DNA from 2 places in the Cellulomonas sp. ES6 genome. Region 2 is predicted to be linked to the other one. Evidence: riboswitches for the same ligand, from Rfam matches in the RefSeq annotation. Region 2 holds a riboswitch; the other holds the start of a gene.
The links. Region 2 has a riboswitch for cyclic di-AMP ahead of P9841_RS13170 (C40 family peptidase). Riboswitches for the same ligand answer to the same signal wherever they lie in the genome.
Positions count from the first base shown of each region.

Region 1: linked by a shared signal. The riboswitch ahead of P9841_RS07715 (C40 family peptidase) and the one ahead of P9841_RS13170 (C40 family peptidase) in region 2 are both predicted to bind cyclic di-AMP.

Region 1 is NZ_CP125655.1:1,637,153-1,651,640, reverse strand. It holds gene P9841_RS07735 (DUF4012 domain-containing protein) at 1-1,633, shown strand, start outside; gene P9841_RS07730 (LPXTG cell wall anchor domain-containing protein) at 2,590-3,132, shown strand; gene serC (phosphoserine transaminase) at 3,264-4,397, opposite strand; gene P9841_RS07720 (iron-dependent transcriptional repressor DtxR) at 4,484-5,182, shown strand; cyclic di-AMP (ydaO/yuaA leader) riboswitch at 5,393-5,592, shown strand; gene P9841_RS07715 (C40 family peptidase) at 5,735-6,364, shown strand; partial or broken gene P9841_RS19100 (HNH endonuclease) at 6,570-6,713, shown strand; gene P9841_RS19095 (HNH endonuclease) at 6,830-7,075, shown strand; gene P9841_RS07705 (universal stress protein) at 7,190-8,206, shown strand; gene P9841_RS07700 (Lrp/AsnC family transcriptional regulator) at 8,094-8,708, opposite strand; gene P9841_RS07695 (spore germination YkwD domain-containing protein) at 9,868-10,110, shown strand; gene rocD (ornithine--oxo-acid transaminase) at 10,154-11,398, opposite strand; gene ddaH (dimethylargininase) at 11,511-12,341, opposite strand; gene P9841_RS07680 (SRPBCC family protein) at 12,492-12,980, opposite strand; gene P9841_RS07675 (aldo/keto reductase) at 13,176-14,168, shown strand.
Region 2 is NZ_CP125655.1:2,823,095-2,837,582, reverse strand. It holds gene P9841_RS13190 (heavy metal translocating P-type ATPase) at 1-708, shown strand, start outside; gene P9841_RS13185 (cytochrome c biogenesis CcdA family protein) at 705-1,523, shown strand; gene P9841_RS13180 (hypothetical protein) at 1,700-1,894, opposite strand; gene ccsB (c-type cytochrome biogenesis protein CcsB) at 1,923-2,936, opposite strand; gene P9841_RS13170 (C40 family peptidase) at 2,942-3,610, opposite strand; cyclic di-AMP (ydaO/yuaA leader) riboswitch at 3,751-3,874, opposite strand; gene P9841_RS13165 (hypothetical protein) at 4,187-4,639, opposite strand; gene arsB (ACR3 family arsenite efflux transporter) at 4,726-5,844, shown strand; gene P9841_RS13155 (metalloregulator ArsR/SmtB family transcription factor) at 5,841-6,857, shown strand; gene P9841_RS13150 (arsenate reductase ArsC) at 6,875-7,294, shown strand; gene P9841_RS13145 (SulP family inorganic anion transporter) at 7,972-9,498, shown strand; gene P9841_RS13140 (MerR family transcriptional regulator) at 9,523-9,930, opposite strand; gene P9841_RS13135 (serine O-acetyltransferase) at 10,169-10,789, shown strand; gene P9841_RS13130 (HAD-IIIC family phosphatase) at 10,789-12,684, shown strand; gene P9841_RS13125 (acyl carrier protein) at 12,701-12,940, shown strand; gene P9841_RS13120 (glycosyltransferase family 2 protein) at 12,967-13,947, shown strand; gene trxB (thioredoxin-disulfide reductase) at 14,220-14,488, shown strand, end outside.

The DNA.
Region 1 (14,488 bases), 1.2 Mb from region 2:
CGCGGCGCTGCGCCACCGGCTCGACGCGGTGCAGGACGCCGCCGCCCGGGTGCACGCCGCCGGGCAGGACCCGGTGTGGCGCGTGGCCGAGCACCTGCCGGTCGTCGGGGACGACCTCGCCGCCGTCTCGGCGATCGGCCGGGCCGCGGACGCGCTCGCGGGCGACGCCGCGCCCGACCTCCTCGACGCCCTCGACTCGCTCGCCGAGCCGTCCGGCGGCGCAGGCGCGTCGGCCGGCGGGGGCACCGTGCCCGACGGCTGGGTCGACCTGCAGGCGCTCGCCGACGCGGCACCGGCGCTCGACCGCGCGGCGGCCACCGTCGAGCGGCTGCGCACCGACCTCGGCGCCGTCGACCCCGACGGGCTGGTCGGGCCGCTCGCCGGTCCCGTGGCCGGGCTCCGTGACGCCGTCGACCGCGCGGCCGGGCCGCTGCAGACGGTCCGCGAGCTCGCACCCGTGCTGCCCGGCCTCCTCGGCGCGGACGGCCCGCGCACGTACCTGCTGCTGTCCCTCAACCCGGCGGAGCTGCGCGCGCAGGGCGGCATCGTCGGTGCCGTCAGCGTGCTCCAGGCCCGCGACGGCGCCGTGGGGCTCGTCGGGCAGCGCAGCACCGCGGACCTGCCCGAGCTCGCCGAGTCCGCGCTGCCGCTGAGCGACGCCGAGCTCGCGCTGTTCGGCGACCGGCTCGGCCGGTGGGTGCAGGACACCGTGCTCACGCCCGACTTCCCGCGTGCGGCCGAGGCCGCCTCCGCGTTCTGGACCGCGTCCACCGGGCAGCGGGTTGATGGGGTGCTCGCCACCGACCCGGTGGTCGTCGCGGACCTCCTCGGCGCGACCGGGCGGACCGTGAGCGCGGACGGCACCGAGCTCGGCGGGGACGACCTGCTGCGGGGCCTGCTGCGCGACGCCTACCTCGCGTACGGCGACCCCAAGGCGGGCGACGCGTTCTACGCCCAGGTCGCGGCGGAGGCGTTCGGCGTCCTGCGCGACGCCGCCGCCGACCCGGCGACCGCGGGGGCGGCGGTGCAGGTCGCGGCCGACGCCGTGGAGCAGCGCCGGGTCGCGGTGTGGTCGGCGGACCCCGTCGAGCAGGCGGGGATCGCCGCGTCCGTGCTCGGCGGGGCGTTCCTCACGGGCGACCCGCCGACGCCGACCGGCACGGCGGGGCAGGCCGTCGGCGTGTTCCTCGACGACGCGACGGCCGGCAAGCTCGACGTCGACCTCGACGCCCAGGTCGCCGTGACCCTGACCGGGTGCGGGTCACCGGACGTGCAGGCCCGCATCGACCTGACGCTCGGCTACCGGCCGCCCGCCGACGTCGCGACCTTCCCGGCGCAGGTGCTCGGGGACGGCGGGTCCGGGCTGCCGCCCGGGTGGTTGGCGACGAACGTGTCGTTCTACTCCGCGCGTGACGGCCGGCTCGGCGAGATCCGGCGCGACGACGCCGTGGTCGGCGGGCAGACCGCCCGCACCGCGCGCCGCGACGTCGCCGTGGTGACCTCCCGCCTCGAGCCGGGCGGGGCGGAGACCTACACCCTGACGGTGCCGGCCACGGCGAGCGGGATCACCGTCTGGACCACCCCCACCCTGACGGGCCCGGGCCTCGTCGAGTCCCACTGCCCCGCCCCCTGACCCCCACCCCCGCACCCACCCCACCCCCGCACCCACCCCACCCCCGCACCCACCCCACCCCCGCACCCACCCCACCCCCGCACCCACCCCACCCCCGCACCCACCCCACCCCCGCACCCACCCCACCCCCGCACCCACCCCACCCCCGCACCCACCCCCCCCTCTGAGCCCGTCGGAGGCTCCGACGGGCCATCGTGGTGGTCCGGGGAGCACCACGACGGCGCGCGGCCACCTCCGAGCGCGTTCGGAGCCTCCGACCGAGGGTGCGCGTGACCGCGAACCGCACGGCACCCCGCACCCCGCGCAGAGCCGAACTCCGTCCCCGTCGGAGGCTCCGAACGGTGATCGTGGTGGTCCGTGGACCACCACGACGGCGCGCGGCCACCTCCGAGCGCGGTGGGAGCCTCCGAACGGGTGGGGCGGGTGGGGGCGGCGAGTGCCGGTGGGTCGGTGGGTCGGTGGGTCGGTGCGTGGGGTGTCGTGGCTGGTCGGGGGCTTCGGGGGTGCTCTTCCGCGTGATCATGCGGATTTCACCCGGCCCTCCGGTCGGCGCGTCGGGCCCCGGTGGCCGTAGCATGGGCGAAATGTCCGATTTGTACGAATCGGTGAGGCGAGCCCGGCGATGGCGTCGGGCGGGTGGAGGTGTGACATGGCACGGACGCGACGAGCGCTCGCCGGGCTCCTGCTGACGGCGCTGGCCGTGACGGCGGGAGCGGCTCCGGCGTTCGCGTCGCCGGCTCCCGCGACGCCGGGACCGGCTCGCGCTCCGGCCGGCGGCCGACGACCCGGCCGCGGACGACCCGGCGGCCGGCCCGGACGCGACCGACCCCGGCCCGGACGCCGGCGCGACCGACCCCGACGCCGCGTGCACGACGCCCTCCGACGGCTACGCCCCGGCCGGTCGCTGCGAGCTGGTCATCGCCCGCGCGACCGCGCTCTGCGTCGGCGACGCCCCCGTGCTCGACTACGCCGTCGAGCCGTACGGGACGTCGAACGACACGGTCACGCTCACGTGGGTCAACCCCGACGGCGACGCGGTGGTCCAGTCGGGCCTGCCGCTCAGCGGCCGGGTGTACTGGCCCGGCACCGTGCTCGACGGCGACCAGGTCGTCGACTGGCCCGGCTGGTCGCAGCAGCCGGACGGCACGTGGGTGCAGCACGACGAGTTCGACTTCTCCCGGCCGGCGGTGCGGGTCGAGTTCGAGGTGAACCCGTCGGCGTCGACCGTCGTGGCCTACCCGCCGCCGACGTCGGCGTGCGCGGGGCCGCAGGAGGAGGTCGACGGCGTGGTCGTGACGCCCCCGGACTCGGAGGTCTCCGGCGTCGTGACGACCTCCGAGGTGCTCGCCGCGCCCGCGACGGAGGTCCGCTACCAGTCGGCGGTGCTCGCCGTGACCGGGGCGAACTCGTGGCAGCTGCTGGCCGCCGCGGGTGGCGCGGTGCTGCTGGGTGCCGGACTGGTCGTGGTCGCGTCCCGCCGGACCCACCGGGCCCGCTGACCCCGTCCCGCCCACCGGGCGGGATCGCACGGCACCGGCCGGGCCCCGTGCCCGGCCGGTGCCGTCGGTCGCGTGCCCGGCCGGTGCCGTCCGTCGCGTCGGCCGTGCGCGCGGGGAGCGCGCCCCGGTCGTCAGAGCAGCCGGTCCACCACGTGGTCGATGCAGGCGGTGAGCGCCAGCACGTCGTCCGGCTCCACCGACGGGAACATCGCGACCCGCAGCTGGTTGCGCCCGAGCTTGCGGTAGGGCTCGACGTCGACGATGCCGTGCGCCCGCAGGATGCGCGCCACGGTCGGCGCCTCGATCTCGGGCGCGAGGTCCACGGTGCCGACGACGGGTGAGCGCTGCCCGGGGTCGGTGACGAACGGGCGGGCCCAGTCGCGGGCGTCCGCCCAGCCGTACAGGTGCCCGGCGGAGGTCGCGGTCCGCGCGGCGCACCAGTCGAGGCCGCCGTTCGCCAGCATCCAGTCGACCTGCTCCGCGAGCAGCACGAGCGTGGCGATCGCGGGGGTGTTGAGGGTCTGGTCCGCGCGTGAGCTGCGCACGGCCGCGCTCAGGGACAGGAACTCGGGCACCCAGCGGCCGGACTCGACGCGCTCGGCGCGCTCGACCGCGGCGGGGGACAGCACGGCCAGCCACAGGCCGCCGTCGGACGAGAACGACTTCTGCGGCGCGAAGTAGTAGGCGTCGGTCTGCGCGACGTCGACGGCGAGGCCCCCGGCGCCCGAGGTGGCGTCGACCAGCACCAGCGCGCCCTGGTCGGCGGAGCCCGGCACGCGGCGGACGGGCGCGACGGCGCCGGTGGACGTCTCGTTGTGCGCCCACGCGTAGGCGTCGACGCCGTCGGCGGCCGCGGGCGTCGCCGAGGACCCGGCGGGCACCTCGGTGACGACGGGGTCCTCGAGGAACGGGGCGCGCGCCGCGGCGGCCGCGAACTTGCCGCCGAACTCCCCGAAGACGGCGTGGGCCGACCGGCGCTCCACGAGGCACAGCGTCGCGACGTCCCAGAAGGCCGTCGAGCCGCCGTTCCCGAGCGCGACCTCGTACCCGTCCGGGAGGGAGAACAGCTCGCCGAGCCCGGCGCGCACGCGGCCGACGAGCGAGCGGACGGGGGCCTGGCGGTGCGAGGTGCCGAGGAGGCTGCGGCCGACCTCGGCGAGCGCCCGGACCTGCGCGTCGCGGACCTTCGCGGGCCCGGAGCCGAACCGGCCGTCCGACGGCAGGAGCTCCTCGGGGATGGTCACGGTGGCGGGCGTCACGGTCACGCGCCGCACCCTACGCGCCCGACGCCGCCCGGCGGCAGGACCACTAGCCTGTGGACGGACGTCTGCGTACACAGGAGGGCACCGGCGTGAGTGACCTGATCGACACGACCGAGATGTATCTGAAGACCATCTACGAGCTCACCGAGGAGGGCATCACGCCGCTGCGCGCCCGCATCGCCGAGCGGCTCGGGCACAGCGGTCCCACGGTGTCCCAGACCGTCGCCCGCATGGAGCGGGACGGGCTCGTCGTCGTGTCCGGTGACCGCCACCTGGAGCTGACCGAGGCGGGCCGCACGAAGGCGATGCGCGTGATGCGCAAGCACCGGCTGGCCGAGCGGCTGCTGGTCGACGTCATCGGGCTGGACTGGGAGTACGTCCACGAGGAGGCGTGCCGCTGGGAGCACGTCATGAGCGAGCGGGTGGAGCGCCGGCTCGCCGGCCTGCTCGACCACCCGCACTTCGACCCGTACGGCAACCCGATCCCCGGTCTCGACGAGATCGGGGAGGAGCGCACGCCGGTCGGGTTCCTCGACGGCGTGGAGTCGCTCGTCGCCGTCGCGGCGGCCGCGACCGGCCCGACCACGGGGGTCGTCGCCCGGCTGGGTGAGCCCATCCAGACGGACGTGGACCTGCTCGCCCGCCTCGCGCAGGCCGGCGTGCGTCCCGGCCAGGAGGTCACGGTCGAGAAGGGCGCCGGCGTCGTCACGGTCGGGAGGCCCGGCGCGGAGACGGTGCTCGACCTGCCGCAGGAGGTCGCGCGCCACGTGTTCCTCGGGGTCGGCTGAGGCCCTCGCCCCGCGCCGGTGACGGCGCCCGGCACCGACGGCCCCGCGGTGTGGCACGCGCCACCCGCGGGGCCTCGTCGTGTGCGTGACCAGGGTCCTCGTGGGGGCGTCCGGGTGATCGGCAAACGGATCGTGACCGGAACGTGACAATCGGCTCGGGGGTCGGGTACGGTCGGTCCTGCTCGACGGAACCCTCCTCCGTCAGAGCCCTTGGACGGTACGCCGAGCCCTGCCGCCGCCCGAGGTCCGTACGACTCGCCGGCAGGGGCGGGGAACCACTTGTGGGCACCGGAGACGGTGTCCTTGGGGTGAAGCCGCGCGACGTGACCGGGACCTCCCGGGAGCGTCACGCGGCCGGGTATCTCCACCCGAACCCGACAGCTCACCTCGTAGGCGCCAGGAGAGGCTGTACGTGTCCGCAAGTGCTGTGCGCGCCCGACACCGTTCTGCGCGTCGCCCCGTCACCCCCTGACCGACCTCGCCACCGCCGCCACGGGCACCCTCGCCCAGGCCGGTCGCCGCACCGCCGTCGTCGCGGCCACCACGGGGCTCATGGTCTCCGCGGTCGCCGTCCCGGCCGGTGCCGCGACGACCTCCGGCGACCAGGCCGCGCTGCCGTCGGTCGACACCACCGCGCTGACCGCCTCCGCGAAGACGGTCCTCGACACCGCGCCGGTCGTCACCGCCCCGGCCGACGCCGCGTGGACCTTCGAGGCCCCCGCCGCGACCGCCGTGGTCCCGGAGCCCGAGCCGGAGCCGGAGCCCGAGCCGGTCGTCTCCCGCAGCGCCCAGCGCGCCACGGTCGAGGCCGCCCCGGTCGAGGTCGCCGCCGCTGCCGTGCCGCAGTCGGTCGCCGGCAACGCCGTCCTCGAGATCGCGGCCCGCTACGTCGGCACGCCGTACGTCTCCGGCGGCACGACCCCGGACGGCTTCGACTGCTCCGGCTTCGTGTCCGTGTACGCGCAGCTCGGCATCTCGCTGCCCCGCACGTCGTCGGCGATCCGCGACGCGGGCACGGTCATCTCGGCCGCCGAGGCCCAGCCGGGTGACCTCATCTGGAGCCCCGGCCACATCTCGATCTACGCCGGCGGCGACCAGCAGATCGACTCCCCGCGCCCCGGCAAGACGGTGCAGTTCCGCGCCATCTGGCAGAGCTCGCCGACGTTCATCCGCATCGGCTGAGTCTCCCGGGCACGCACGACGCCTCCAGGACCCCCGCACCCGCCCCGGGTGCGGGGGTCCTGCCGTCCCCGGGGGTCCGCACGCCGCGCACCGGCGCGGCCGGCGCGAAAGACCGGGCCGGTTCCCGGGGTGGGCGCGTACGCTGGCGCTGCTCGCTCCCCAGCGGACCCGTCAGCCAGACGGGCCCCCGGTCAAGGAGTTCGCCGTGCTGCTCCCTGCGCCACCCCGGACGTTGCTCCTCAACGCCAGCCTGGAACCGCTGTGCGTCGTCGCACTGCCGCGCGCCGTCACGCTCGTGATGTCGGGCAAGGCGACGGTGCTCGAGTCGGACGGGCGGGTGCTGCACTCCGAGCACGTCGCCGTCCCGATGCCCGTGGTGCTGTCGCTGACCCGCTACGTGCACGTCCCCGTGCGCCGGCCGCTGCCGCCGACGCGCCGCACCGTGCTCCAGCGCGACGACCACCGGTGCGCGTACTGCGGCTCGCACGCCGACACCGTGGACCACGTGCACCCCGCTCGCGCGGCGGCCGGCACGAGTGGACCAACGTCGTCGCGGCGTGCCGGCGGTGCAACCACCGCAAGGCCGACCACCTGCTCCATGAGATCGGGTGGGAGCTGGCCTGGACGCCGTCGGCCCCGCGGGGTGCGACGGCGTTCCTGCGCGGGGTGGCCGCCGACGAGCCCGCCTGGTCCGCGTACCTCGCCGCCTGAGCGACGGAGCGGGTCAAGGGGACGGCAAGGAAACGCCACGCCCTGCTCCGTGGCAGGTGCGGATCCGGCATGATCGGGGGCACACTGGGGTGTGCCACCAAGGAGGTCGGAGCCATGAAGCGGGACGCGGAGATCCTGGTCGGGGTGGACGGGTCGGCGGCGAGCATGCACGCGCTCGACTGGGCTGCCGGGGAGGCGCGTACGCGACGGCGCCCGCTGCACGTGGTGTGCTCCTACACGCTGCCGTCGTTCACGGCCGCCTCGCTGGACGGCGGGTACGCGGCCCTCGACGACACCGCCATCCAGCAGGGCGCCCGCGCGGTGCTCGCGGAGGCGCAGCAGCGCGTCGCCGGGCCGGACCTCCAGGTCACGACCACCGTGGCGACCGGCGACGCGGCGGCCGTCCTGGTCGAGATGTCACGGGACGCCTCGCTCGTCGTCGTCGGCACCAGGGGCAAGGGCGGGTTCGCGGACCGGCTGCTCGGGACCGTCTCGTCGACGCTGCCGGCGCACGCGTACTGCCCGACCGTCGTCGTGCCGCTGCGCGACCAGCGCCGGGGCGGCATCGTGCCGAGCGACGAGTCCGCGCCGGTGGTCCGGCCCGTGCGGCGCATGGTCGTCGGCGTGGACGGCTCCCCGCAGGCGGACCTCGCCCTGCGCCACGCGATCGAGGAGGCGCAGGCGTGGGGCGCCGAGCTCACGGCCGTCGCCGGCGTGCCCGTCGGCAGCGGCTCGGGCGTCATGGCGTGGCTGCCCGCGACGATCGACCAGACGCAGGTGCTCGCGGACGTCACGGAGGGGCTCAACGTCGTCGTCGACCGCGCGCTGGCCGACCACCCCGGCGCCACGGTGCGGAGGGCCGTGCTGGACGGCACCGGCGCGGAGCTGCTCACCGAGTTCTCGGCCGCGACCGACCTCATCGTCGTGGGCTCCCGGGGGCGGGGCGGGTTCACGGGGCTGCTGCTCGGCTCCACGAGCCAGGCCGTGCTGCACCACTCGGCGTGCCCGGTGATGGTGGTCACGAACCGGTGCGCGGAGCGGGTGGCGGCCGCCGGGGCCGGCGGCGCCGAGGGGACCGCAGGCGCCGCGGGGACGGCCGGGGCCGGGGCGGACGGCGGCGCGGCGGGCTGACGGAAGCGGCGGGCTGACGCGGCGCGGGCGGCTCAGGCGGGGGCGGCACGTCCGGTCGCCGCACCAGCGCCGACAGCACGACCGTGGAGCGCGTCCGCGACACGAACGGCTCGGCGGCGAGGCGCTCGACCACCTGCTCCAGGTGCCGCATGTCCCGGGCGCGCACCTGCACGACCAGGTCGACGTCGCCCGTGACGGTGCTGGCGGCGACGACCTCCGGGTAGCGCTCGACGGCTGAGCGCATCGTGGCCGGGCTCGTCGAGCCGTGGCAGAACAGCTCGACGAAGGCCTCGGTGGCCCACCCGAGGGCGGCCGGGTCCAGCAGGACGGTGAACCCGCGGACGACGCCGCGCTCCCGCAGGCGGTCCACGCGCCGCTTCACCGCCGGGGCGGACAGCGACACGACCGCGCCGAGGTCCGCGTACGACGCGCGGGCGTCGACGGCCAGCTCGCGCAGCAGCGCCTCGTCGATCGGGTCCAGGTCGCCGGAGTAGGTGGGCACGGGCCCATCTTCGCGCACGGTGCGGACGGCCTCCGCGGTCGTCCGGGTGCTGGGGAACCACCGGCGGCCCCTCACGCGGGCCGCAGCCGGGCCGGTCGTCGGAGGCGATCTTCGGCGACACCCTTCAGGCCGCCGCGCCGCGCGCCGATGACACCGGGGAGAGATCGTCATCGAGCAGATGGGGGCAGGCGGATGCCGGCACCGCACGCCGGGCGGACGGCGCCCGGACCCGCGCCCGCAGCGACCGCGACCGAGCCGGCGCCGGCGCCCGCCGGGCCGCTCGCACCGGAGCTGGCGCCCGACCCGCGCCTCGGGCCGCCCCGCACCCGTTCGGAGGCTCCCACCGGGACGATCCCCACGCAGCGCACGCGCGCGCTCGACCCGGCGCCCTCCCCGGCGCCCTCCCCGGCGTCGTCGCCGGCCTCGCCGGTCGCGCCGGCCGCGCCCGCCCGTGCGGTCCGTCGGGCGGTCGCCGTGACGGTGCTCTGCCTGCTGCTCGTCGGCGTGGTCGCGACGGCCGTCGTGCTGCAGCTGCGGGCGGATGCCCGGGCCACCGCCTGGGCGCACGCCCAGCAGCGGGTCGCGGCGCAGGTCGCCGCGGACCGCGCGGACGCCGCCGTCTCCGCGTCGGCCCGTGCGGACGCCGTCGCGGCGTCGTACGCCGCCGCGAGCGAGGCCGCGGTCGCCGGGGCCGAGCGGGTGCTCGCGGACGCCCGGGCCGCGGCGGACGCGTCCCCGCACGCCGGGGACGAGGCCCTGGGCGCGCTGCGCTCGGCGACGCAGGCCGTGGAGGCGGCGTCGGTCGGCCTCGGCGACGGCACCAGCGTCGCCGCGCTGCGGGCGACCGCGCAGGCCGTGGCCGCCCCCAGCGGGCCGTCGTCGAGGCGCAGGCGGCGTGGCAGGCGGCGGAGGACGCGCGGATCGAGGCCGAGCGGGTCGCGGCCGAGCGCGCCGCTGCGGAGGCCGCCGCCCGCGCCGCAGCCGCACGCCCGACCGGTGGGTCACGGCCCGTCACCACGACCACCGGCGGCGGCGCCGCAGCCCCGGCCGCGGCCGCCCCTGCGAGCGCGTGGGTCGCGGGCGTGTCCTCCTACGGCGTCGGCGGGCTCGGCGCCTCGATCAACGCGGCCGGGCGGCGAACGGCCTGCCCGCGCTCGCGGTGGTCGGGTCGTCCTCCCTGGCGGACCACGCCGCGGCGATGGCGGCGGCCGGCAGCATCTGGCACTCCGGCAGCGACCACATCGTCGGGTGGGTGCAGCCCGTCAGCGACGAGCAGATGATCCAGGCGTACCTGAACTCCCCGCCGCACCGCGCGTGGATCCTCAAGGACGGGGTGTCGACCGTCTCGATCGGCGCGGTGACGTACGGCGGGCGGCTCTACACCGCGATGCTGTTCTCCTGACGCCGGCGGCGCGCCCGACGACGACGCCCGCCGCGCGCGGCCGTCAGCGCAGCGCCTGCGTCAGGCGGTCCAGCGCCAGGTCCAGGTCGTCCTCGTCGATGACGAGCGGCGGCGCCAGGCGGATCGTCGAGCCGTGGGTGTCCTTGGCCAGCACGCCGAGCGCGAGCAGCCGCTCGCACAGCTGCCGGCCGGTCATCCGGGCCGGGTCGACGTCGAGCCCCGCCCACAGCCCGACGCCGCGGGCGCCGACCAGCAGCCCCGTGTCGACCAGGGTCGCGAGCCGGGCGTGCAGCCGCTCGCCCAGCACCCGCGCGCGCTCCTGGTGCGTGCCGGTGCGCAGCAGGTCCACCACCGCGATGCCCACGGCGCACGCCAGCGGGTTGCCGCCGAAGGTCGACCCGTGCGTGCCCGCGGTGAGCACCCCCAGCACGTCCGGCCGCCCCACGACCGCGGACACGGGCAGCACCCCGCCGCCGAGCGCCTTCCCGAGCGTGACGAGGTCCGCTCGCACGCCCCACAGCTCCAGCGCGAACGTCGTCCCCGTGCGCCCGAGGCCCGACTGGATCTCGTCCGCGACGAGCAGCACGCCGGCGTCGGTGCAGATGTCCCGGACGGCCGGCCAGTAGGTCTCCGGCGGGACCACGACCCCCTGCTCGCCCTGGATCGGCTCGAGCAGCACGGCGACCGTGGTGTCGTCGACCGCGGCACGCAGCGCCTCGGCGTCGCCGAACGGCACGACGCGGAACCCGGGCGTGTGCGGGGCGAACCCCTCGCGCGCCTCCGGGTCGGTGGAGAACGACACGATCGTCGTCGTGCGGCCGTGGAAGTTCCCCGACGCGACGACGATCGTGGCCTGCTCCGGTGCGACGCCCCGGACCTCGTACCCCCACTTGCGCGCGGCCTTGATCGCGGTCTCGACGGCCTCCGCGCCGGTGTTCATCGGCAGCACCATCGGGACGACGCCGTCGTCCTCGGCGCCCGCGACCACCGGGCGGGCCAGGTCGGACAGCGCGGTCGCGAACGGGTGCAGCAGGTCGTGGTCGAACGCCCGCGACGACAGCGTGAGCCGGTCCAGCTGCGCGTGGGCCGCAGCCGTCAGCGCCGGGTGCCGGTGCCCGAAGTTCAGCGCCGAGTAGCCGGCCAGCAGGTCGAGGTAGGTGCGGCCCTCGACGTCCCGCACCCACGCGCCCTCGCCCGTCGTGAGCGTGACGGGCAGCGGGTGGTAGTTCTGCGCGAGCGGCCCGGCGGCGGCGCCCCCGGCGTGGCGGGCGGGGATAGTGGCGGTCATGGCGTCACCTCGGCGGGCGGGCGCCCCGGGTGTCCGCAGGGCGCGGGTGGAGCGGTGCGGGGTCGGGTGGTGCGGGTTCGGGCCGGGCGGACGGCCGCCCGACCCGGAGGGGTCAGCGGGCGGCGCGGATCTCCAGCGTGCAGCACTTCGCGCCGCCGCCGCCCTTGAGCAGCTCGCTGGTGTCGACGGGGTGCGGGCGGTAGCCGCGCTCGGTGAGCTGGGCCGCCAGGTCGACGGCACCGGGCGCGACGACGACGTTCAGGCCGTCGCTGACGGCGTTCAGCCCGAGGCAGGCGGCGTCGCGCTCGGAGGCGATGACGGCGTCCGGGAACCGGCGCTCCAGCTCGGCCCGGGAGGCGTCGTAGAACGCCGGCGGGAAGTACGCGACCTGCTCGGCGCCGGGCTCGGAGCCCAGCACGGCCAGCGCGGTGTCGAGGTGGTAGTAGTGCGGGTCGACCAGCTCGAGCGACACGACCTCGCGGCCGGTGACCCGGGCGATCTCGTCGTGCGCGGCGCGGTCGGTGCGGAACCCGGTGCCCGCCAGCAGCACGTCCCCGACGGACAGGATGTCGCCCTCGCCCTCGTTCACCTGCTCCGCGGTGTGCGTGACGTAGCCGTGGTCCGCGAACCACTTCTCGTACGCCGGGCCCTCGGGCTGGCGCTCGGGGTGGCGGAACCGGGCGGAGTACACCAGGCCGTCGACGACCGTGGCGCCGTTCGCGGCGTACACCATGTCCGGCAGCCCGGGGATCGGGTCGATGGTCTCGACGACGTGCCCGAGCGACTCGAACGTCTCCCGCAGGGTCCGCCACTGCTGCACCGCGAGGCCGGCGTCCGTGTACCGGGTCGAGTCCATCCACGGGTTGATCTCGTACGAGACGGTGTAGTGGGTCGGCTCGCACATCAGGTAGTGCCGGGTCGTGGCGCGGGGCGTGACGGTCATGGGTGCTCCTCGAAGGTGCGGGTGCGGTCGGGTCCACGGGACGTCGGCCGCCTCGTCGGGGCACGTCCCGCACAGCCTACGAGTCGTCCGGGCTGCACATCACGGCGCGATGTTGCGCAGCGACCGGTGCTTCGTTGCGCGGATCGGGCCTCATCCGGCGTTTCGTTGCGTCTCGCGGGCCGCGCGGCCCAGCACCAGGGCGATCATCCGGTCGGTGCCGGCGGCCCCCGCCCACGCCGTCAGCGCAGGTGGTAGCCCCCTCAGGTGCACCTGCTCGGACCACGTGACGCGCGAGCGGCCCGGGCCGGCGTCGGCGACCTCGATGCGCGCCGACCCGAGCAGCACGGGCCCGAGCTTGACGAGCACCGCCACGCCCGGCGCGGCACCCAGCGGCGGGTCGAACCGCTCGATGCGCATCCGGTCGACCAGCCCGCCGCCACCGCGACGCGCGCGCGGTCCGGTCACGGCCACCACCAGGTCCCCCGGCTCCGGGGGTGACGACGGTGCGCAGGGCCGCCACCCGGCGCCGTCCGGGCGGTGGAGGGTCACCCGCGTGGCCGGCACCCAGCGGCCGTGGTGGCGGACGTCGGCGACCAGCGCCCAGGCCTCGTCGGCACCGAGCGCGAGCGTCCGCTGCACGCGCGCCCACGGGAGCGACCGGGGCGGATGAGACGGTCCTGCGGGCACCGGACACCCCCTCGTGCGGCGCTGGCCCGATCCGGGCGCAGGGACCATCTTGCTCCCCGGAACGCCCGGCGGGGCGGTGGCGGGGCCGACGCGTCGCCGCAGTCCCGGGCGCGCGGCACCCCCGCCGCCGCGGGTAGCCTCGCGGCCATGCAGACGAGGACGCTGGGCAGGACCGGACGGGACGTCGGGGTCGTGGGGCTGGGCTGCTGGCAGCTCGGCGCGGACTGGGGCGAGGTCGCCGAGGACGACGCGCTCGCCGTGCTCGCCGCCGCAGCCGACGCGGGCGTGACGTTCTTCGACACCGCCGACGTGTACGGCGACGGCCGCAGCGAGACGCTCATCGGGCGGTTCCTGGCGGACCGGCCCGCGGACGCCGCGCGGATCACCGTCGCGACGAAGATGGGCCGCCGCGCGGACCCGCACGTCGCGGAGGCGTACACGCTCGACGCGTTCCGGGCCTGGACGGACCGTTCCCGCGCCAACCTCGGCGTGGACACCCTCGACCTGGTGCAGCTGCACTGCCCGCCGAGCGTCGTGCTCGACCGGGACGCCACGTACGACGCGCTCGACACGCTGGTCGACGAGGGCCGCGTCGCCGCCTACGGGGTGTCCGTCGAGACCGTCGACGAGGCGCTCGCGGCGATCGCCCGCCCGCACGTCGCGACGGTGCAGATCATCCTCAACGCGTTCCGGCGCAAGCCGCTCGAGCGGGTGCTGCCCGCCGCCGCGCAGGCCGGCGTCGGGATCATCGCGAGGGTCCCGCTCGCGAGCGGCCTGCTGTCCGGGAAGTACGACGAGCACACGCAGTTCGCCGCCACGGACCACCGCGCCTACAACCGGCACGGCGAGGCGTTCGACGTCGGCGAGACGTTCTCGGGCGTGCCGTACGAGGTCGGCGTGGCGGCGGCCCGCGAGGTCGCGGCGCTGACCCCCGAGGGCGCGACGACCGCCCAGCTCGCGCTGCGGTGGATCGTCGACCAGCCCGGGGTCTCGACCGTCATCCCCGGCGCCCGCAACCCCGAGCAGGCGCGCGCCAACGCCGCCGCGGCGTCGCTGCCCGCGCTGGACGAGGCGACCCAGGACGCCCTGCGGGCGATCTACGACGACCGCATCCGGGAGCACGTCCACACCCGCTGGTGACCCGGCCCGGGCCCGCCCGCGACGCGGGCCCGGCCCGGGTGCGTCCGCGTCGTCCTGCCATCGAGGTTGCAGTAGTTGCGGGGTTCGCGCGTCGCAACCCCGCATCTGCTGCAACGTCGATGGGTCTGGGCCCAGGTGCGGGTGGTGAGAGGCCAGGAAACGGCGGTCGCGCGGCGGTTCGGTGCCCGGGTACTGGCCTCTCGATGCGTCTGGCGGGTGTGTGCTCGGGGCGTGGCCTCTGGCTGCACGCGGCCCGGGTGCGTCCGCGTCGTCCTGTCGTCGAGGTTGCCGTCGTTGCGAGGTTCGCGCGTCGGAACCCC
Region 2 (14,488 bases):
ACCCGCTGGCTCGACGCCGGGCCGCTCACCAGTGCGCTGGATGCCATGGAGTCCGCCGGCATGACCACCGTCGTGGTGCGCGCCGAGGGACGCACCGTCGGGGTCATCGGGATCCGCGACGAGCTGCGCCCCGAAGCGGCGGAGGCCGTCGCCGCGCTGCACGCCGCCGGGCTGCGCACGACCATGCTCACCGGCGACAACAGACGCACCGCGCACGCCCTCGCCGCAGCCGCGGGCATCTCCGACGTGCGCGCCGAGCAGCGACCCGAGGACAAGGCCACCGCGGTCGTCGACCTCGGCCCTGGCACGGCCATGGTCGGCGACGGCGTGAACGACGCCCCGGCGCTGGCCGCCGCAGACGTCGGCATCGCGATGGGCGCCACCGGAACCGCCGCCGCCGTCGAGTCTGCCGACGTCGCCTTCACGGGCAACGACCTGCGACTGCTGCCCCGCGCGATCGCTCACGCCCGCCGCGGGCGGCGCATCATGACCGGCAACATCGGCCTCGCGCTGCTCATCATCGTCGCGCTGTTCCCCTTGGCCCTCACCGGAACGCTGGGCCTGGCGGGAGTCGTCCTGGTGCACGAGGTCGCCGAGGTCGTGGTCATCCTCAACGGCATCCGGGCCGCTCGCGTCACCACCCCGGGGCCGCGCGCCGGCGTCGAGCGCTCGCCCGCCGCCCCAGCACCCACCCCGGCGGCCGCGTGACGACTCCCGCCACGGTGGCGGCCGCCGCCGACGTCGGGTCCGCGTTCGCGACCACCGCGTTCTCCGGCCCGCTGCTTCTCGCCCTGCTCGTCTCGCTGGTCGCCGGCGCGGTCTCGTTCGCCTCGCCGTGTGTCCTACCGCTCGTCCCCGGCTACCTCGGGTTCCTCAGCGGGCTGACCGCGCAGACGGTGCAGCCGGTCGGTGCGGTCGCGGTGCGGGACCCGGCTCCGGCGCCTCGGCGCGGCAGGCTCACCCTCGGGGTCGCGCTGTTCGTCCTCGGGTTCGCTCTGGTGTTCGTCGCACTGGGCGCCCTCGCGGGGTCGCTCGGCGCGGCGCTGCTGCGCTGGCAGGACCCGATGACCCGGGCGCTCGGCGTGGTCGTGATCGTCATGGGGGTTGCGTTCCTCGGTGGCGTGCCGTTCCTGCAGCGTGAGGTCCGGGTGCACCGCCGCCCTCCGGCGACGTTGTGGGGGGCTCCCGTGCTCGGCGTGACGTTCGGGCTCGGCTGGACCCCATGCATCGGCCCGACGCTGGCGGCGGTGATGGCGTTGTCCCTCGACGGCGGGTCGCCCACCCGGGGTGCCCTGCTGTCGACCGCCTACGCCGTGGGTCTGGGCCTTCCGTTCGTGCTGCTCGCGGTGGGCCTCCAGCACAGCACCCGGCTCCTGGCCGTGGTGCGGCGTAGGCGCCGCGTGATCTCCATCGTTGGTGGCAGCATGCTCGTCCTGATCGGGATCGCACTAGTCACCGGCTTGTGGGGGCGGTGGGCGCAGAGCCTGCAAGGGCTGATCCTGATCTTCCAGCCCGTCGTGTGATGGCGTGCGCCCGCGCGCGCGCCGGAGGCGGCCCGCCCGGCACCTCATGAGCAACCTTCAGCAGACCTTCATCGGCGAAAGGGTGCTTCGCGCGCCGATCTTCCCCGAGCGGCGGCGATGGTTCGAGGGCACTGCCGCGGCGAGCCTGGAAGCGCCTGGAGGTCGTGTGAGCTCGGTCATCTTCGCTGGCGCAGGTACCAGATCCGCGTCGCGGTGGAGCAGATGAACAGCACGACGACCCCGCCGGTCGTCGACGCGAGGCTGCCCGTCACGACGCCGGCCACCGTCAGGGCGCCGCCCACGACGATCGCTACGACGACCCAGATGATCGCGGGACGATCGTCCTGCCGCGGGCGGGCTTGATCAGGCACGGCAGGGGTCTACTTCCGGGCGCATGCGTCAGATGCCCGAGTACGAGTGCTTGCCGTTGATGAACAGGTTCACCACCGTGAAGTTTGCGATCACGACGGCATATCCGACGTACACCAGGTAGGCCGCGCGACGCCCCTGCCAGCCTCGCGTGGTGCGCGCATGCAGGTACGCCGCGTACACGACCCACGCGACAAAGGTCGCGACCTCCTTGGGGTCCCAGCCCCAGTACCGGCCCCACGCCTGCTCGGCCCAGATCGCCCCGCCGATCAGCGTGAGGGTCCACAGCACGAACGCGATCGCATTCAGCCGGAAGGACAGCGCCTCGAGCCTCACCGCGGTCGGCACGGTCCTCAGCCAGGACCACGTGGGACCGGTGATACGCCACCGCCGCAGCGAGCGGCGCAGCTCGTACCCTGCGCGCCATGGCTGGTCGAGTCGCGAGTGCCCGGACTCCCGGCCGTCCTGGAGGACCTGCAGCACCGACGTCGTGAAGGCGACCGTGAAGATTCCCGTGGCCACGATGGCGATGCTGACGTGGATGACCAGCCAGTAGCTCTGCAACGCGGGCTGCACAGCGTCCGCCCGCAGGTAGAACGAGTTCAGCGCCACGATCAGCGCCAGCACGGCGATGCCGGTCACCAGCACCCCAACGAAAGGCAGCATGCGGGTGCGTCGCATCCCCAGGAACACCAGCGCGGCGACGAGGATCCCGAAGATCGTAAACTCGTACATGTTGGCAGTCGGCCATCTGCCGGCTGCCACCCCGCGTAGCGCGACTCCGCCCAGCAGCAGCGCTGTCGCCACGGTGGCCGTCGACCGAGCGATGCCGGCCGCGCGCCCGACGGGCGCGAGCGGTGCCGAGTCCTGCGAGGCAGGCGCTTCGACGCCTGCGGGCCGGGCGCCGACCGCTGCGAGACGACGTTGCGGACGGGCCGAGGCGTCGGCGACGCGCGCGAGGTCAACGGAGTACGCCACCAATGCGATGGTGAACGCCGTCACCGCCCCCCATACGAGCAGTGTGCTGAGGTCACCGACGGACACGTCGGTCAGCCGATCCGGATGAACAACGGGTCCGACTGCCAGATCTCGCGGATCTGCACCGACTTGCCTGGGACCGGGGCGTCGACCTGAAAGTTCCCGCCGGCGTAGATCGCGATGTGGCCCGGCGACCAGATCAGGTCACCGGGCTGCGCCTGGTCCCGGGACACGACCGTGCCGGCGTCCCGCTGCGCGGTCGAGGTCCGCGGGATCGAGATCCCGACCTGGGCGTACGCGTACGACGTGAACCCAGAGCAGTCGAACCCGGCCGGGGTCGTCCCGCCGTACACGTACGGCACGCCGACCAGCGCGGACGCGACCTCGACGACGACGCTGCCGTTCGCGGACGCGGGGGGCGGTGCACCGATCGGCGCGGGCTCGTTCGGCTCGGCGGCCTCGGTGCGCGAGGTGCTGCGCGAGGCGACACCGTCGGGGGGCTGAGCGGGCGACTCCTCGACCACAAGCGGCGGAGGCGGAGGCGGGAGGATCGCGGTCGCGGCCGGGACGTCGAACGACCACGTGGCCGCCGCAGGTGCGACCGCTGACGGGGCGGCGGCGGCCAGGGCCCTCGCCTCATCCAGGACGCTTAAGTCGATCGTGCCGGTGGAGCCGTTCGACGAGGCCGCAGCCGAGGCGGGGTGAGCCGCGAGGGAGACCGCAAGTCCTGACGTGGCCACGACGGCACTAGCGCGCCGGCTGACCGCTGCAGCGCTCACCAGCGCGTTGGTGACGGCGTCGGTGAGCGGGGTGCGGACACGGCCGGGGTTGCGATGGCGCGAGGGGGCACGCAGGTGGGCAGGCATGGTGGCTCCTGGCGCTTGCGAGGTGAGCTGTCGGGTTCGGACGGAGCGTCCGGCCGGCCTCATGGACCGGCTTCACCCCGAGGGCGCCTGCGCTCCCGTGGAACCTCGGTCCCCCGCTCCTGCCATCCGACATCGAAGGGCCGGACGGTGGCAGGACTCGGCATCCGCGCGGCTCCCGGACGAGCGTCCGGATTCTCCGACCGTAGGCGTCGCGTCGCCCGATCGGAGCCGGTGCCGCCGCGTCTTCAGCGAACCTTCATCACCCGCGACAGCGGTCGCCTCGCGAGGTCGCACGGGCGCCGTCCGCGGACCCCGACACCGGTCCTGGGCCTCACGGGCCCGCGGGGGGGCAAGACCTGGTCCGCATGCATCTCTGGTCGAACACCTGGCGGCGTCCTGTATTCGCCACCGACGAAGTTCCCCGTGTGGTGGCACGCGAGGCGCCGGCAATCACATGGGCAGGCGGCCCGTGATCGCGGCTCCGGCGACGTCGACGAGGACGTCGCGACCTGCGGCGAGCAGACCGTCGCGTGCCGCCTTGAGCCGGCTCTGCTTCGGAGACCCGTCCGCGGTGGTGTCGATCAGGGCATCGAGCGCTGCGACGAGACGATCCGCGGCCGTGTCGGGGCTGGGCCACTGCCCGACGGCTTCCAGGCCGGCGGGCATGATGCCGACCACGTAGTTGTCGCGCACCGCCTCGCTGCTGGCGTCACGGACGTCGAGGTGACGATGGCCGAGGTTCGCGAGAGCCGCGACGACCTCCTGGTGCTCGAGGCCGGTGGCTTCGACGAGGTCCTGCGACATCAGCGGCCGCGGCCGCTCCCTGAGCCGGCGCGCGGCCGCCACGAGGACGGGGTAGTCCCGCGCGCTCCACAGGTCGTCCAGACGTTCCAGCGACTCCATGCCGCGAGGCTAGTCGGCCGGCCCGGCGAGGCGGTCGAGACGTCACGACGCTTCGCCTCTGCATCGAGATGTGTCAACATAGAGACATGTCGAATCAGACCACGCCGGTGACTGCCCCGGACGCGACGAGGGGGCGGTTGTCGACGCTCGACCGGTGGCTGCCGGCGTGGATCGGGCTGGCGATGGTCGCGGGCATCGGCCTCGGCCGGTTCGTCCCCGCTCTTGGGGACGCGCTGGCCGAGCTGGAGGTGGGCGGCATCTCGCTGCCGATCGCGCTGGGCCTGCTGGTGATGATGTACCCGGTGTTGGCGAAGGTCCGCTACGACCGGGTCGCTGCGGTGACCGGGGACAAGCGGCTGCTGGTGAGCTCCCTCGCGCTGAACTGGGTCGTGGGCCCGGCGCTGATGTTCGCCCTGGCGTGGGTGTTCCTGCCCGACCTGCCCGAGTACCGCACCGGCCTGATCATCGTCGGCTTGGCGCGGTGCATCGCGATGGTGGTGATCTGGAACGACCTCGCCTGCGGCGACCGTGAGGCGGCCGCGGTGCTGGTCGCGATCAACTCGGTGTTCCAGGTGGTGGCGTTCTCGCTGCTGGGCTGGTTCTACCTGTCCGTGCTGCCTGGATGGCTGGGCCTGGACTCGCAGGGCCTGGACGTGTCCGTCGGGCAGATCGCGGTCAACGTCCTGGTGTTCCTCGGCGTCCCGCTCGCCGCCGGGTTCGCCTCGCGGTGGATCGGTGAGCGCACGCGCGGTCGGGACTGGTACGAGGAGCGGCTCGTCCCGCGGGTGGGTCCGTGGGCGCTGTACGGGTTGCTGTTCACGATCGTGCTGCTGTTCGCGCTGCAGGGTGAGGCCGTGACGTCGCGGCCGCTGGACGTCGCGCGGATCGCACTGCCTCTGCTGGCGTACTTCGCGGTGATGTGGGCCGTGGGCCTGGCCACCGGGCGGGGCCTGGGGCTGGGGTACGCGCGGTCGACGACGCTGGCGTTCACCGCGGCAGGCAACAACTTCGAGCTGGCGATCGCGGTGGCGATCGGGACGTTCGGTGCGACCTCGGGGCAGGCGCTGGCCGGTGTGGTCGGCCCGCTCATCGAGGTCCCGGTCCTGGTCGCCCTGGTCTACGTCAGCCTCTGGGCCAGGGACCGCTGGTTCCGCACGTCTTCGACCTCCCCCGCCACCGCCGAGCTGCAGGAGGCACGCTCATGACCACCATCGCCCCCGACGCGACCACGACCGCCGCCGGCGGCTGCACCCCGCAGCCCTCGCCGGCGGACCACGCGATGGGCGCCGACGCCGCGGCGCACGTCGCCGGCACCCTGAAGGCCCTGGGTGACCCGCTGCGGCTGCGGATGCTGTCGCTGATCGCGACCTCTCCGACCGGCGAGGCGTGCGTGTGCGACCTGGCCACGGTCGCGGAGGTCTCCCAGCCCACCGTCTCGCACCACCTGAAGCTGCTCAAGGACGTCGGGCTGCTGACCTCCGAGCGGCGCGGGACCTGGGTCTACTACCGGGTGCAGCCGGCGCTGCGCGGCGCGGTCACCACCCTGCTGGACTCCTTCGCCCCCGCAGCCGCGGACGCCGCGAACGCGGTCCCGCTGGCCGGGCTCGTCGACGCCGAGGCCGCCCTGGCGCGGATCGCCGACCGGCTCGCCGCGGCGTTCCCCGACCGCGACCCCGGCGCGGTGCTCAGCGTCGTCCGGGAGTCCTACACCGGTCTGGCCCGGTCCTCGGCGATCCGCTCGCACCTGGTCGTCAACGCCGAGCGGTTCGCCCGCCAGCGCCTGACCGACACCGCCCGCGCGATGGACGCCGCGGACACCCGCCCGCAGGTGCTGTTCGTGTGCGTCGCGAACGCCGGCCGCTCCCAGCTCGCCGCCGCCCTGCTGCACCACTACGCCGGGGACGCGATCACCGTCCGGTCCGCGGGGTCCGCGCCGGCCGCGGACGTGCACGCCGCGGTCCGGCCGCTGCTCGCCGAGCTCGGCGCCGACGGCGAGGCGTTCCCCAAGCCGCTGACCGACGACGCGGTCCGCGCCGCGGACGTCGTCATCACGATGGGCTGCGGCGACACCTGCCCGATCCTGCCCGGCAAGCGGTACGAGGACTGGGTCGTCGGCGACCCGGCCCTGGCCTCCGACACCGGGGTGCGGGCGATCCGCGACGAGATCGACCGCCGCGTGCGCGCCCTGCTGACCGACCTCACCCTGCCGACCGCCTGACCCCCGTGGAGAACCTGATGACCGAGAACAAGCCGTCCGCCCTGTTCGTCTGCGTGCACAACGCCGGCCGCTCCCAGATGGCCGCCGGCTACCTGCGGCACCTGTCCGGCGGCGCCGTCGAGGTCCGCTCCGCCGGGTCGATGCCCGCCGAGCAGATCAACCCGGTCGCCGTCGAGGCGATGCTCGAAGAGGGCATCGACATCCGCGCCGAGCGCCCCAAGGTCCTGACCACCGACGCGGTCCAGGCCTCCGACGTGGTGATCACGATGGGCTGCGGCGACGCCTGCCCGATCTTCCCCGGCAAGCGGTACGAGGACTGGGCGCTGGACGACCCGGCCGGGCAGGGCATCGAGTCCGTCCGCCCGATCCGCGACGCGATCCGCGCCCGGGTAGTCGCCCTGCTCGCCGAGCTCGGGGTCGAGCCCGTCACCGCCTGAACCCGCGACACCACGAGGGCCGCACCCACGCACGCCTGAGATGCCGGCCACCCGCCGATCGGAGCGGTGGGCATTGAGGACCGGCGTGTTCAGGCGGTAGTCGGGGGTGGCGAGACCTCGTCTGGATGCATGTCAGGTCGTCCACCTGGCGCAGCCCCGTATTCGTCACCGACTAAGTTCCGCGCCGGGGCCCGCGGGCCCCGTCCGCTAGAGAGGCCACGGCTCCGGGCGTCCCATCGCCCGAGCACGGGTGTTGCCCGCACCGGCCGCGAGCTCGATCGCCACGGAGGGTGAACCTCAGACGGCGCCTTCGCACTTCACGATTCGCCTCGCCCATCCCTGGCGGCGGGGCCACGACCTCGTCGATGGGCCCGTCTGGACGGACACCTGGCGGCGCGCCGCATCGGTCATCGCCGAAGTTCCAGGTGGCGTGCGTGCGTGGCGGAAAGGGCGACCAGCGAACGCCACAGGGGGCGGCCGGCCCGTGCCGTCGGTCCCCGCGATGTCGGGCCCGACCGCCCCCTCAACCCTCCTCTTACGTTAGGGTTGAGACCAGACGGGTCCTGCTGCGCCCTGCGCGCGCGGACTCGCCGCCGACTTCGCGCATCGCTGCGCATGCCAGCGACCTCGCGCGGTCCCATCGATCGAGGTCACCCCTCAATCGGAACGGACTCCTCGTGACGTCACCCCACGCTGCCCCTGTCCACCCGACCGTGCCCGAGGCCGACGTGCAGCACTCGGTGCTGGCCGCGCTGCGGTCGCCGCGGCGTCTGCGGACCGAGGTCCTTGCCGGCCTGGTCGTTGCCCTGGCGCTGATCCCCGAGGCGATCTCGTTCTCGATCCTGGCCGGCGTCGACCCGCGGGTCGGACTGTTCAGCTCGTTCGTGATGGCGGTGTCGATCGCGTTCCTCGGCGGACGTCCGGCGATGATCTCAGCTGCGACCGGCGCGATCGCCCTCGTGATCGCCCCGGTCGCCCGAGACCACGGGCTCGACTACCTTCTGGCCACCGTGATCCTGGGCGGCCTGATCCAGGTGGTCCTCGGCGTCGTCGGTGTCGCGCGGCTGATGCGGTTCATCCCCCGGTCGGTCATGGTCGGATTCGTCAACGCCTTGGCGATCCTGATCTTCCTGGCGCAGGTCCCGCACCTGGTCGACGTGCCGTGGGTGGTCTACCCGCTCGTGGCTATCGGCATCGCGATCATCGTCCTGCTCCCTAAGGTCACCACCGTGGTGCCCGCTCCGCTCGTCGCGATCGTCGTCCTGACCGTGGTGACGGTCGCGTTCTCGGTGCAGGTGCCGCAGGTCCGCGACGAGGGCGCCTTGCCCGACAGCCTCCCGGCGCTGCTGTTCCCGGACGTGCCGCTGAACGTGGAGACGCTGCGCATCATCGCTCCCTATGCGCTGGCGATGGCGCTGGTCGGCCTGCTCGAATCGCTGATGACGGCCAAGCTCGTCGACGACGTGACCGACACCCACTCGAACAAGACCCGCGAGGCGTGGGGCCAGGGCACGGCGAACGTGCTGTCCGGGTTCTTCGGCGGCATGGGCGGCTGCGCGATGATCGGCCAGACGATGATCAACGTGAAGGCATCCGGGGCGCGCACTCGGATCTCCACGTTCCTGGCTGGGGTGTTCCTGCTGGTGCTGGTGGTCGGTCTCGGCGACGTAGTCGGGATCATCCCGATGGCGGCGCTGGTCGCGGTCATGGTCATCGTGTCGGTGGCAACCTTCGACTGGCACTCGATCAAGCCCGCCACCCTGCGGCGCATGCCGCTCAGCGAGACCGTCGTGATGGTGCTGACGGTGGCCGTAGTCGTCGCTACCCACAACCTCGCCTACGGCGTCGTCGTCGGCGTGGTCGCCGCGATGGTGCTGTTCGCCCGCCGCGTCGCGCACCTGACCACGGTGACGCGGCTGGACTCCTCGGACGACGACGGCGAGCGGGTCTACGCGGTTTCCGGCGAGCTGTTCTTCGCCTCGTCCAACGACCTCGTCTACCAGTTCGACTACACCGGCGACCCCGAGCGCGTGGTGATCGACCTGTCCGACGCGCACGTCTGGGACGCGTCCACCGTCGCGACGCTCGACGCGATCACGACCAAGTACGCCGCGAAGGGCAAGCAGGCCACGATCATCGGCTTGAACGAGGACAGCGCCCGCCGGCACGGCCGCCTCGCCGGTCAGCTCGGCGGCGGTCACTGACCGCTCGGCCGTCGCCGGCTGCGATCAGGCGCGGTCGGCGGCGGCCCGCCCGGACTGCTCGTACATGAAGCGACGGAAGTCCTCGGCGACGTCGAGCTTCTTGCGCAGCGCGCGGGCGCGTTCGTCGGCAGCCGCGCGGTAGGTGCGCAGCCGGTCGAGCAGGCTCTCGCGGGTCTCGCCGGCGACGCCGTCCGCCTGGAGCCCGTCGAGGATCTCAAGCAGGTCGCCCATCTCCTCCAGGGAGAAGTCCAGCGGCTTCATCCGCATGATGAGCTTCAGGCGCTCGACGTCCGGTTCGGTGTAGAGCCGGAAACCCCCCTGGCTGCGGGCCGACGGCTCCGCCAGCCCGACCTCGCCGTAATAGCGGATGGTGCGCAGCGACAGGCCCGTGCGCTCGGCCACCTCGCCGATCTGCATGTGCCGCGTGTCCACCACGCTCTCCCTTCCGCCAGCGACGCCCGAGCATAGCCACTCCGGGCCGGGCCGAAGCCCGCGCCAAGCTGCTTCGCGTCCCCAGTCAGGATGCGGAGATTCACCCGCCCGAGGGCACGGCCAACGGGTGACGGCGACGACACATACTCTCACCTCACGTTAGAGTCGAGTCGAGCGATTCGCCCGATTTGCCTGGTTTGGTGGCGCGCGCTGACGGCAACGCCAGGAGAGGCCCTCTGTGACCACACCGAGCACCAGCACCGCCCGCCGCACCAGCGGTGACGACCGCACACCCCCGACCCCCGGGCCCCGCACGCTGCGGGACTTCCTGTCCGCGGTCCGGGAGGACCACCGGATCAACTCCGAAGGCTTGTGGACCCCGGGGTTCTATGCCGCCGCCACGCACCGCTGGGGCACCTGGATCGACTCCCCGGGCTTCCCGCGCGCCCTACGTCCGGTCGCGTCCGCAGCCCAGCAGCTGGCGTACGTCGTGGTGCGCAACGTCGCCGGCATCCAGATCCCGCACACCGTGCAGCTGGGCAGGCGCGTGCGCATCGCGCACCAGCACGGCATCGTCATCCACCCGCACGCCGAGATCGGCGACGACTGCGTCATCCGCCAGGGCGTCACCCTCGGCGCCGGCTCGGGCGACCCCGCCACCTTCCACGCCCAGGCCCCCCGGATCGGGCGCGGCGTCTCGCTCGGCGCCGGGTGCGTCCTGGTGGGGCGGGTGGTCGTCGGTGACGGCGCCACCATCGGCCCCAACGCCGTGGTGATGACCCACGTGCCCGCCGGCGCCACGGTGCTCGCACCACCCCCGCGCGTCATCCCCGCCCGCCCCCGACCCGGAGACGCGTGATGAAGACGTACCTCGACCAGGCGCTCGCCCACCACACGACCGGCGACGCACCCGCAGCCCTGCACGCCCTCGCCCGCCTTGCCCGAACCGAGCCCGACTTCACCACCTGGGCGACCGCCGACCGGCTGCTCGGCCGGATGCGCGCCACCGACGCCCTGCACACGTGGGCCCGGCGCACCGTCCGGCTCGCCCTGGCATCCAGCCACACCAGCGGTCAGCTCGCCGCGGCGCTGCGCGTGGCGGCGCTGGCCCACGGCATCGCGCTGGAGACCTACGAGTCCGGCTACCGCGCCTACGAGCCGACGATCCTCGACCCGACCTCCGAGCTCTACGCCTTCGCGCCCGACGTCGTCCTGCTGGTCATCGACCAGCGCGACATGCGCCTGCCCGAGGTGTCCACCGACCCCGAGGGTGACGTCACCGCCGAGGCGGGGCGCTGGCGCGGGATGTGGGCCACGCTCGCCGAGCGCACCGGCGCCACGATCGTGCAGACGACGTTCGTGCCGACGCCCGATGACGCCCTCGGCGACCTCGGTGCCGTCCACCCCGGTGGCCGCCGCCGCCTGGTGCGTGCGGTCAACGACGCACTGGCCGACGCCCTGCCGGCCGATGTGTACCTGGTCGACGCCGAGTTGGTGGCCGCCGAGGTCGGTATCCCGGTCTGGTCCGACGAGCGCTTCTGGTTCGCGTCCAAGCACGCGGTCGGCCTCGGCGCCGTCGGGCCGCTCGCCGTGCGGGCGATGGACGCGGTGGCCGCCGCGCGCGGGTTGTCCCGCAAGGTCGTCGTGCTGGACCTGGACAACACCCTGTGGGGTGGCGTGATCGGCGAGGACGGCCTGGCCGGCATCGCCCTGGGCGGCGGGCCCGCCGGCGAGGCGTTCGTCGCGTTCCAGCGGTACGTCTCCTCGCTGCGCCGTCGCGGTCTGGTGCTGGCGGTCTCGTCCAAGAACAACCCCGACGACGCGCGGCTACCGTTCACCGAACACCCGGAGATGGTGCTCTCTTTGGAGGATTTCGTCGCGTTCGAGGCGTCGTGGGACGACAAGCCCTCGGCCCTGCGCGCGATCGCTGCCGACCTCGACCTGGGGATGGACGCCCTGGTGTTCGTCGACGACAACCCGCTCGAGCGCGAGCGCGTCCATCACGAACTGCCCGAGGTCGCGGTCGTCGACCTCCCCACCGACCCGTCCGGGTACGTGCGTGCCCTGCGCCGGTTCCCCGGGCTACAGACCGTCGCGCTCAGCGAGGAGGACTCCCGGCGCACCGAGCAGTACCGCGCCCGTCGGCGGGCGCGCGATCACGCCGCCGGCGCCGGCACCGCGGAGGAGTTCCTCGCCGGCCTCGAGATGACCGCGACGATCGAGACCCTCGCCGCCACCAACCTGGCCCGGATCGTGCAGCTGATCGGCAAGACCAACCAGCTCAACCTGACCGGCCGCCGACACACCACCGCCGCCGTCGAAGCACTCGCCGCCGCCCCGGGAGCGGTGGTCTGGGGCATGCGGGTCCGCGACCGGTTCGACGACCACGGCCTGGTCGCCGCCCTCATCGCCGTCCCAGACGGCGATGACCTCGTCATCGACACATTCGTCATGTCCTGCCGCGTCCTGGGCCGGACCGCTGAGAACGCCCTGCTCGCCGCACTGGCCGACCACGCACGCGACCGCGGTCACGCCCGGGTCGTCGCCCACTACGTCCCCTCGGGACGCAATGCCCCGGCCGCCCCGATCCTGCCCGGGACCGGGTTCTCCCCCGTGGACGACCCTGGCGCACGTGATGAGCACGGCCACGGGCCCACCCAGACCTGGGAGCTGACGGCGGGCCACGCCCCCCGCCGACCCGGCTACATCACCGTGGTCCTTCCCGACGCCGCTCCCCAGACCACCACAGCCTGACCGGAGGAACACGCACGTGCCCACCACCGAGGACCAGGTCCACGACGTCATCCGCGACGTCCTCCTCCAGCCCGACCTGCAGCTCACCGACACCACCACCGCCGGAGACGTGGAGGGCTGGGACTCCCTCGCGCACATCAGCATCCTGTTCTCCCTGGAGTCCGCGTTCGGGATCCGGTTCGCCGACGCCGAGATGGGCTCCATCCAGAACGTCGGCGAGCTGGTCACCCTGATCCAGGCCAAGACCGGGACCTGAGCCGCGCAGTCGACGGGAGGCCCGACATGCCGACGATGCGCCTGGACGTCTCCGTCGTGATCGCTGCTCGCGACGCGGCCGCCACCCTGCCCGCCCAGCTCAGGGCCCTCGCCCGCCAGGACTTCGCCGGCGACTGGGAGGTCCTGGTCGCCGACAACGGCTCGCGCGACGCCACTGCGCAGGTCGTCGGGCAGGCCCCGCGGCGGCTTCCGGCGCTCCGGGAGCTCAGGTACGTCGACGCCTCGGCGCAGCGCGGTGCCGGACCCGCGCGCAACGCTGCGGCCTCGGTCGCACGAGGCGACGTGCTCGCCTTCTGCGACGCGGACGACGTCGTCGCTGACGACTGGCTGCGCACCCTGCTGGCGGCCGTGCACCGCACCGACGCGCTCGTCGGTGGACGGCTGGAATGGCAGCGGCTGAACGCCGCATCGACCCTCAGCGCGCGTGCACTTCCCCAGACCGACGGACTGCAGCACAGCGGCCCGGTCTGGTGGCTACCCTCAGCCAGCTCCAGCAACCTCGCAGTGCCAGCGGATGCCTTCCGCCGCGTCGGTGGCTTCGACCCCGCTGCCCGCTACCTCGAAGACACCGACCTGTGCTGGCGCGCGCAGCTCGAGGGTGCGTCGCTGCACTACGAGCACGACGCCGTCGTCCACATGCGGCTACGAGAGAACGCACGAGGCGCCTTCGCCCAAGGCCGTGGGAACGCGTCGGGGCAACGCTGGCTGCAGAGCCGCTACGCACCCGTGGCGGGGCAGCACCGCTTGGCCGGCGGTCCGGACGAGTGCTCGGCCGCGCCTCGTCATGCGCCGGCGAGCAAAGCCGCCAGGCTGGTGCGTCGCGTGCGCGCGGAGGCCGCGGCGATCGCTCGGGTACGTGCACGCGGTGACGTGCACGCACTGGCATGGAACTGGGGGTTCGCCTACGGGTACCGGCTCCCCACGGGTCCCACGCCGAACCCCATCACCCCGGGCGGCGACCGCGACCTCATCGACCGAAGTGCTTGATCCGGCCTCTCAACTGGGCGCTCGGCCGCGCAACCCCAGCCGTGCCAGTGGCGTCCCGGACATGCCCAGCCCGTCGATGCGGCGGTGCTCAACCCCGAACAGGTCGCTGAACAACGACGCGGGGAGATCGCTGGCCATGGAGATCAGTGCAGCGTTGCGCGTGCGACGCACTGTCCAGCTGGGCGTCGGGGGGACGTTCAGCGCGACAGCGTCTGGTCGCGCCGACGGCCTCGCCCGACGCACGTTGCATCGACGTGTGCCAACATAGAGACATGTCGAACCAAGCCGCCCTCAGGGACATCGTCATCGTCGGTTCCGGACCCGCCGGGTACACCGCCGCGATCTACGCGGCGCGCGCGGGCCTGTCCCCCTACGTGGTGGCGGGCTCCGTCACCGCGGGCGGTGCGCTGATGAACACCACCGACGTCGAGAACTTCCCCGGCTTCCCCGACGGGATCCTGGGCCCGGACCTCATGGACAACCTGCAGAAGCAGGCCGAGCGGTTCGGCGCCGAGGTGCTGTGGGACGACGCCGTCTCCCT